3 regions of the Vibrio cidicii genome follow, and region 2 is predicted to be linked to each of the others. Evidence: predicted binding sites of a transcription regulator. Region 2 holds the regulator's gene; each other region holds the start of a gene.
The links. The regulator MetJ, encoded in region 2, represses methionine synthesis genes. The targets are predictions, from matches to a motif close to TTAGACNTNTANANGTCTAA.

Region 1 (2,266 bases), 1.1 Mb from region 2:
CCACTTTCTGGCTGCCACCGCGCATCGACTGCGCAGATTTCGACGGCACATAGCCCGACGCCGCAATCACTTCCTCCACTTTGGCACGCGTTTCTGGTTTGACTTTAGGGTCATTGGTCAGAACTCGCGACACGGTGGATTTCCCTACGCCGGACAAACGTGCGATGTCTAAAATGGTCAGCTTTTTATTCATATCGAGTCAAGATCACTCATTGCAGAAGAAAAAGGCCGCTTAGCGACCTTTGAGATGTTGTTTCACGTACTCGGGCACCTCACGGATGCTCTCCAGCACCGCCGTTGCCAGCGCCTCGCCTTGCTCTGTGAGCGGTTTTCCGGTCTTCACCAATAACTTGGTGCCGACACCAGCCGCGTCAGCGGCCATCATATCTTCCGCTTTGTCGCCCACCATGATCGAGTTGGCCATATCGATCTTCAAGAAATCACGCGCTGAGATAAACATGCCCGGCTTAGGCTTGCGGCAGTCACAATCTTGCTTGTAGTCGCCAATACCGTGCTCGGCATGATGCGGGCAATAATAGATGCCGTCGAACTCAACCCCGTTGTCAGCGAAATTCCAATCCATCCATTGAGTCAAAGAGAGAAAGCGATCTTCACTAAACTTACCACGCGCTATCCCCGACTGGTTGGTGACCAAAACCAGTAAGTAGCCCATCTCTTGCAGGGCTTTGGTCGCTGCGAATACACCATCAATGTATTCGAAATCATGCTCATCGTGAACATACCCATGATCGACGTTAATCACGCCATCACGATCTAAAAAAACAGCTGGTTTGGCCAAAATCTATATCTCTGTCAACAGGGTAATTTAAAGCGCGATTATAACCGAAAAGGCGACGTTTGCGAGTTTCAACTGCCATACAGCCAACTCAATCGCTCTGCATAGACTATTCTTCTCTATCTAATGACGATTTGATTGGTAAACCGCTAAACGTTTGGACGTCTAGACGTAAAAATATCTATTGACTTGAAAACGTGAAAGCCATAGCATCATCTGAAAAGTGAGCCAGCGCTCAAAATATTATTCTGTTGTCCCTGCACAGGTATAAAAATGATTGAAATTAGTCAGGTAAATAAAGTGTTTTATCAAGGCAGTAAGGAAATACATGCTTTGAAAAACATCAACTTACATATCGCAGAAGGCACCATTTTTGGTGTTATCGGATCATCGGGTGCAGGGAAAAGCACGCTGATCCGCTGCGTCAACATGCTCGAAGCGCCAAGCAGCGGCCGCATTGTGGTGGACGGCGTTGACCTCACTACCCTCAGCAAAGCGCAACTGGGCGAAGCACGCCGCAATATTGGCATGATTTTCCAGCATTTTAATCTGCTTTCCTCGCGCAGCGTGTTTGACAACGTTGCCCTGCCACTGGAACTGGCGGGCAAGAGCAAAGAACAGATCAAAGAGAAAGTAACGCAGTTGCTCAAACTGGTTGGCTTATCGGACAAACAGGAAAGTTACCCGGCCAATCTCAGCGGCGGGCAAAAGCAGCGCGTCGCGATTGCCCGCGCTTTGGCGAGCGATCCGAAAGTGCTGTTGTGCGACGAAGCCACCAGCGCACTCGATCCCGCAACCACGCAATCGATTTTGGAACTGCTGAAAGAGATCAACCGCAAACTGAAAATCACCATGCTGCTTATTACGCATGAGATGGATGTGGTGAAAAGCATCTGTCACGAAGTGGCGATCATCGGTGACGGCGAACTGGTTGAAAAAGGCACGGTTGGCGAGATCTTCGCCCATCCGAAAACCGAACTGGCGCACGCGTTTATTCGCTCTACCTTGGATCTCTCCATTCCGGAAGATTACCAAGCACGCTTGCAGCCAAATCGCGTTGAAGGCAGCTACCCACTGGTTAGGCTGGAATTTACCGGAGCGACAGTGGACGCGCCGCTGGTGTCTCAGATCTCGCGTAAATTCAATATTGATATCAGCATACTCAGCTCTGATCTCGATTACGCAGGCGGTGTCAAGTTCGGCATGATGGTCGCTGAGCTGTTTGGCAATGAAGAAGACGACAACGCCGCACTGGAATTTTTGCGCGAACATAACGTAAAAGTGGAGGTACTGGGTTATGTCCTTTAATACGATTGCACAGTGGTTGAGTTTAAATGGCGATCTCCTGCTGGGCGCAACTTGGCAAACCTTGTACATGGTGGCGGTGGCTGGCGTAGTCGGTTTTGCGATTGGCATTCCCCTTGGCGTGATTCTGCACACCAGTAAAAAAGGTGGTTTGTTGGAAAACAC
Region 2 (2,266 bases):
CGCGCAGCGTCATGTAGCTGTCAAACGGCGTACCAGTTGCGCCCAAACAGTTGCCCCACCACGCTAGCTCCTCGGCATGTTGCGCAGTTTTGGTCACCACCACACCGCCAATCACATCAGAATGGCCATTAATGTATTTGGTGGTGGAGTGAATCACGAAATCCGCGCCCAGCTCTAACGGCTTTTGATAAACCGGAGTAAGGAAGGTGTTGTCGACCGCCACCAGCGCGCCAACGCGATGCGCCTTTTCACACACGGCCGCAATGTCGACCACGCGCACCAACGGGTTGGAGGGGGTTTCAATCAGCAGCAGTTTGGGCTTGAGCGCCAAGGCTGCCTCCAGCGCCGCTGGGTCGGATTGATCCACAAAGCGCACCTTGAAATCACCTTTGTTAGCGCGGGTATTGAACAAGCGATACGTACCGCCGTAGCAGTCGTGCGGAGCGACAATCAGATCGTTTGGCGACAAAAACGCAGAGACCCACAAGTTAAGCGCCGACGTGCCACAGTTGGTCACCACCGCCCCTTGGCCCGACTCCAACTCATACAGCGCCTGCTCCAGCAAGCCACGGTTGGGGTTGCCCGAACGGGTATAGTCGTACTTAGGCACTTCGCCAAAGGCTGGAAAGCCGTAGTTGGTCGAAAGGTAAATGGGGGGAACGACAGCACGGAACTGACTGTCTGACTCAATACCAGTTCGAACGGCGATGGTAGCGGGCTTGCGAGTGCTCATAGTGTTTCCTTTCTCCAAAGATGCATTCTGATCAGGAATGGGCTACTGTTGTTTCAGCGTCATCCATTCCTTTTATCCGCCACTTTAACCAGCAAAATTTAAGACGTCAACACTTCTAGACGTCCATATGTCTTTGCTTATGGCGGTAAATCCAGCTACAATCTGCGCCTATTATTTTATTAACCAACAATAACGACTAAAGGTGCGCAATGGCCGACTGGAATGGCGACTACATAAGTCCATACGCAGAGCATGGGAAAAAGAGCGAACAGGTAAAAAAGATCACTGTATCTATCCCATTAAAAGTGCTGAAAGTGCTGACCGATGAACGAACTCGTCGTCAAATTAATAACCTGCGCCACGCAACCAATAGTGAACTGCTGTGCGAAGCCTTCCTGCATGCGTACACAGGCCAGCCATTGCCGACCGATGAAGATCTGCGTAAAGACCGACCAGATGACATTCCAACTGAAGCGAAAGCGCTGATGACGGCGATGGGCATCGAGTTCGAAGCCTACGACGACTAAGGATTGGCTGGTCAGTTCGGGGGAAGAGGCTGACTGCCAAGCCAAAAATAGAAATAAAAAGAATAGCAATAAAAACGGGACGCCTTGGCGTCCCGTTTTTCTGACTGGTTAAAAGTCACGTTTGGCTTATTGCGCCATGTAGTTCTCTGGCATCGCGATGCGCGCTACACCAGAATCGACCGCCGCTTGTGCGACTGCTTTCGCTACGCGCGGTAGCAGACGTGGGTCCATCGGTTTTGGAATGATGTAGTGCGGACCGAACTCTAAGCTGTCGACGCCCGCCGCTTTCAACACTTCCGCAGGAACCGGTTCTTTCGCCAATTGACGAATCGCATCCACCGCCGCCAGTTTCATCTCATCGTTGATTTCGCTGGCGCGAACATCCAATGCACCGCGGAAAATAAACGGGAAGCACAACACGTTGTTCACTTGGTTTGGATAGTCACTGCGGCCCGTTCCCATGATCAAATCGTCACGCACTTGGTGTGCCAGTTCTGGCTTGATCTCGGGGTCTGGGTTTGAACAAGCAAACACCACTGGCTTATCAGCCATCAGTTTCAGCGCTTCTGCAGGCATTAGGTTTGGACCTGACACCCCCAAGAAGAGATCCGCGCCAGAAATCACATCTTCCAGCGTGCGTTTGTCGGTGTTATTGGCAAACAGCTGCTTGTATTCGTTGAGATCATCACGACGGGTATGGATCACGCCTTTGCGATCCAGCATGTAGATCTTCTCACGCATCGCGCCGCATTTGATCAACAGTTCCATACACGCCACCGCCGCCGCGCCCGCGCCCAAACACACAATCACACATTCGTTGAGTTTTTTGCCTTGCAGCTCGATCGCATTGAGCATGCCCGCCGCCGTCACAATCGCGGTGCCGTGCTGGTCATCATGGAAAACCGGCACATCACAACGCTCAATCAGGCGTTTCTCGATCTCAAAACAGTCTGGCGCTTTGATGTCTTCAAGGTTGATGCCACCAAAGGTGTCGGCGATGTTGGCA
Region 3 (2,266 bases), 1.6 Mb from region 2:
CTCAAGCACCTCGTCCAGTTGTTCAGGGGCCGCGGCAAGGTCGATATGTAAACCGTCCACGTCAAGTGCCACCACTCGCTCTAAGCAATCGGTCACGGCATCGAAATAAGTCGTCAGCAGCACTTTGACCTCACCACGGATCACTTGATAGGCCAACTTGAAGGAGTCCAGCCACGGCTTTTCCAGCTCAAGTGCCAGAATAGGCTCGTCAATTTGTACCCATGTCACTCCTTGTTTTGCCAGCTTGGCCAAAATCGCCTGATAAGCGCTAAGCAGACGGGGAAGCAACGTCAGACGCTCGAAACCTTCTTCTACCTCTTTACCCAAATAGAGGTAGCTTAGCGGGCCAAGCAGCACGGGTTTAACCTTATGCCCAGCTTGAATCGCTTCATTGACCTCTTCAAACAGCTGTGGCCAGCTCACCTCAAACGTATCATCGCGGCTAAATTCCGGAACGATATAGTGATAGTTAGTATTAAACCATTTGGTCATGTCCGATGCTGCTGCGCCATGACAGCCACAGGCGGACTGCGATTGACCGCGGCCAACACGAAACAAGGTATCGAGATCAGGAAAACCATGACGATGACGTTTCGGCACATGGCCAAGCAGTAGTGTGGTGGTCAGCACATGGTCATACCAAGCAAAATCACCAACGGTGGCGTAGCTCAGCCCTGCTTCTTTTTGCACTTGCCAGTTCTGCTGACGTAGCTGAGCGCCGACTTGCTTCAGCTCGGTTTGGTCAATCTCTCCGCGCCAGTACTTTTCTTGCGCAAACTTGAGTTCTCGTTTTTCACCAATACGTGGGTAGCCGAGGATGTGCGTTGTGGTCGTCATGGTCTTATTCCTTTTTCTATGCTTGGTCTATTCGTTGTTCGATAATTTGGTTTGTATCCCGTCAGGATGTCCAGATGGCTAAACTATCTCGCCAATCCAACCATGGAACAAGCGCCAAATATTCAACTTGTTTATTAAAAAAATTCATGACCCAACTAAACGTCGACACAAAACAAATAGACGTCTAGATGTTTACAGCTCCAAAAAATCCAGGTAAGTTACAAAGACTCATGCACACAGCAAGGAAGATGAGAGGGATTCATGATCGAGTTGAAACACTTAAAAACCCTGACATCGCTACGCGATACTGGCTCACTCACCGCGACAGCAACGGCGCTGCACCTCACTCAATCCGCCCTCTCCCATCAGATCAAGGATCTTGAGGCAAGGATAGGTGGTCAGTTATTTTTGCGTAAAACACGTCCAGTAAAATTTACTTCCGAAGGGGAGATTTTACTGCGCGTCGCCGACGAGGTTTTGCCCAAACTTGCCCGAGCCGAAAACGAGCTTGCTAGCCTAAAAGAGGATGTGAATGGCCGTTTACATATGGCGATCGAGTGCCACTCCTGTTTTCAATGGCTGATGCCTGCTTTGAAAGAGTATCAACTAACGTGGCCGAGCGTGACTCTCGATTTCTCATCGGGTTTTGGTTTTGAACCTTTACCTGCGCTGATGGCGGGCGAATTGGATTTGGTGATCACTTCAGATATTCAACCGCGCGGTGAAATCCACTATGAGCCTCTGTTTGATTTTGAGATGCGACTTATCACCGCCACCAATCACTCATTGGCAAATAAAACACGCTTAGAACCAAGCGATCTGGCGGATCAAACCATGCTGACTTACCCGGTGCAAAAGCAGCGCTTAGACGTGGTCAAACACTTTCTGGCCCCCGCTGGCGTAGAGCCGGCGAAATGGAAGCAAGCAGATAACACATTGATGTTGGTGCAGATGGTGTCGGCGGGTCTGGGCGTGGCTGCGTTGCCAAACTGGGCGATTAGCGAATTTTCCCGACAAGGACTCATTACCAGCATCCCGCTGGGCAAGGGCTTGTGGCGTCGCTTGTTTGCCGCAACGCGCAATAGCGACAAAGAGAAGCGCTATCTGCAAGCTTTCTTTGCCACCGCACGCCAGCAATGCAAAAGCCACCTTGATGGTATCAAGATGGCTTAGAAAATCGCTCAGCGTGAGTAAGATTTAAACTGGTTGGTCAGTGGATCGTATTGATAACCAAGCACATCAAGCTTGACGATCACCTGTTCAACATCCATTTCATACGTGCTTATCAGATCGTCAAAACTGTCACATTCTAGGCGCAACTTTTCATTGACGATCCCCAGTAGAATAATACTGTCTAAGCGCTCTACATTGCTCAGATCCATCGCTACGCTCCTTTTTGAGTACTTCAAGTAATAAGCGTAGCCACAAA

Region 1: metN (methionine ABC transporter ATP-binding protein MetN) is a predicted target of MetJ. The motif match lies at 954-973, and genes of this name have one in related genera.
Region 3: metE (5-methyltetrahydropteroyltriglutamate--homocysteine S-methyltransferase) is a predicted target of MetJ. The motif match lies at 1,014-1,033, and genes of this name have one in related genera.

The regions. Positions count from the first base shown of each region.
Region 1 covers NZ_CP035921.1:2,489,674-2,491,939, reverse strand. The annotation lists gene treR (trehalose operon repressor TreR) at 1-193, opposite strand, end outside; gene gmhB (D-glycero-beta-D-manno-heptose 1,7-bisphosphate 7-phosphatase) at 233-799, opposite strand; gene metN (methionine ABC transporter ATP-binding protein MetN) at 1,070-2,104, shown strand; gene EWA64_RS12430 (methionine ABC transporter permease) at 2,094-2,266, shown strand, end outside.
Region 2 covers NZ_CP035921.1:1,383,819-1,386,084, forward strand. The annotation lists gene EWA64_RS07295 (O-succinylhomoserine (thiol)-lyase) at 1-733, opposite strand, end outside; gene metJ (met regulon transcriptional regulator MetJ) at 943-1,260, shown strand; gene EWA64_RS07305 (malic enzyme-like NAD(P)-binding protein) at 1,387-2,266, opposite strand, start outside.
Region 3 covers NZ_CP035921.1:2,959,669-2,961,934, reverse strand. The annotation lists gene metE (5-methyltetrahydropteroyltriglutamate--homocysteine S-methyltransferase) at 1-837, opposite strand, end outside; gene EWA64_RS14505 (LysR substrate-binding domain-containing protein) at 1,099-2,010, shown strand; gene EWA64_RS14500 (DUF4250 domain-containing protein) at 2,019-2,219, opposite strand.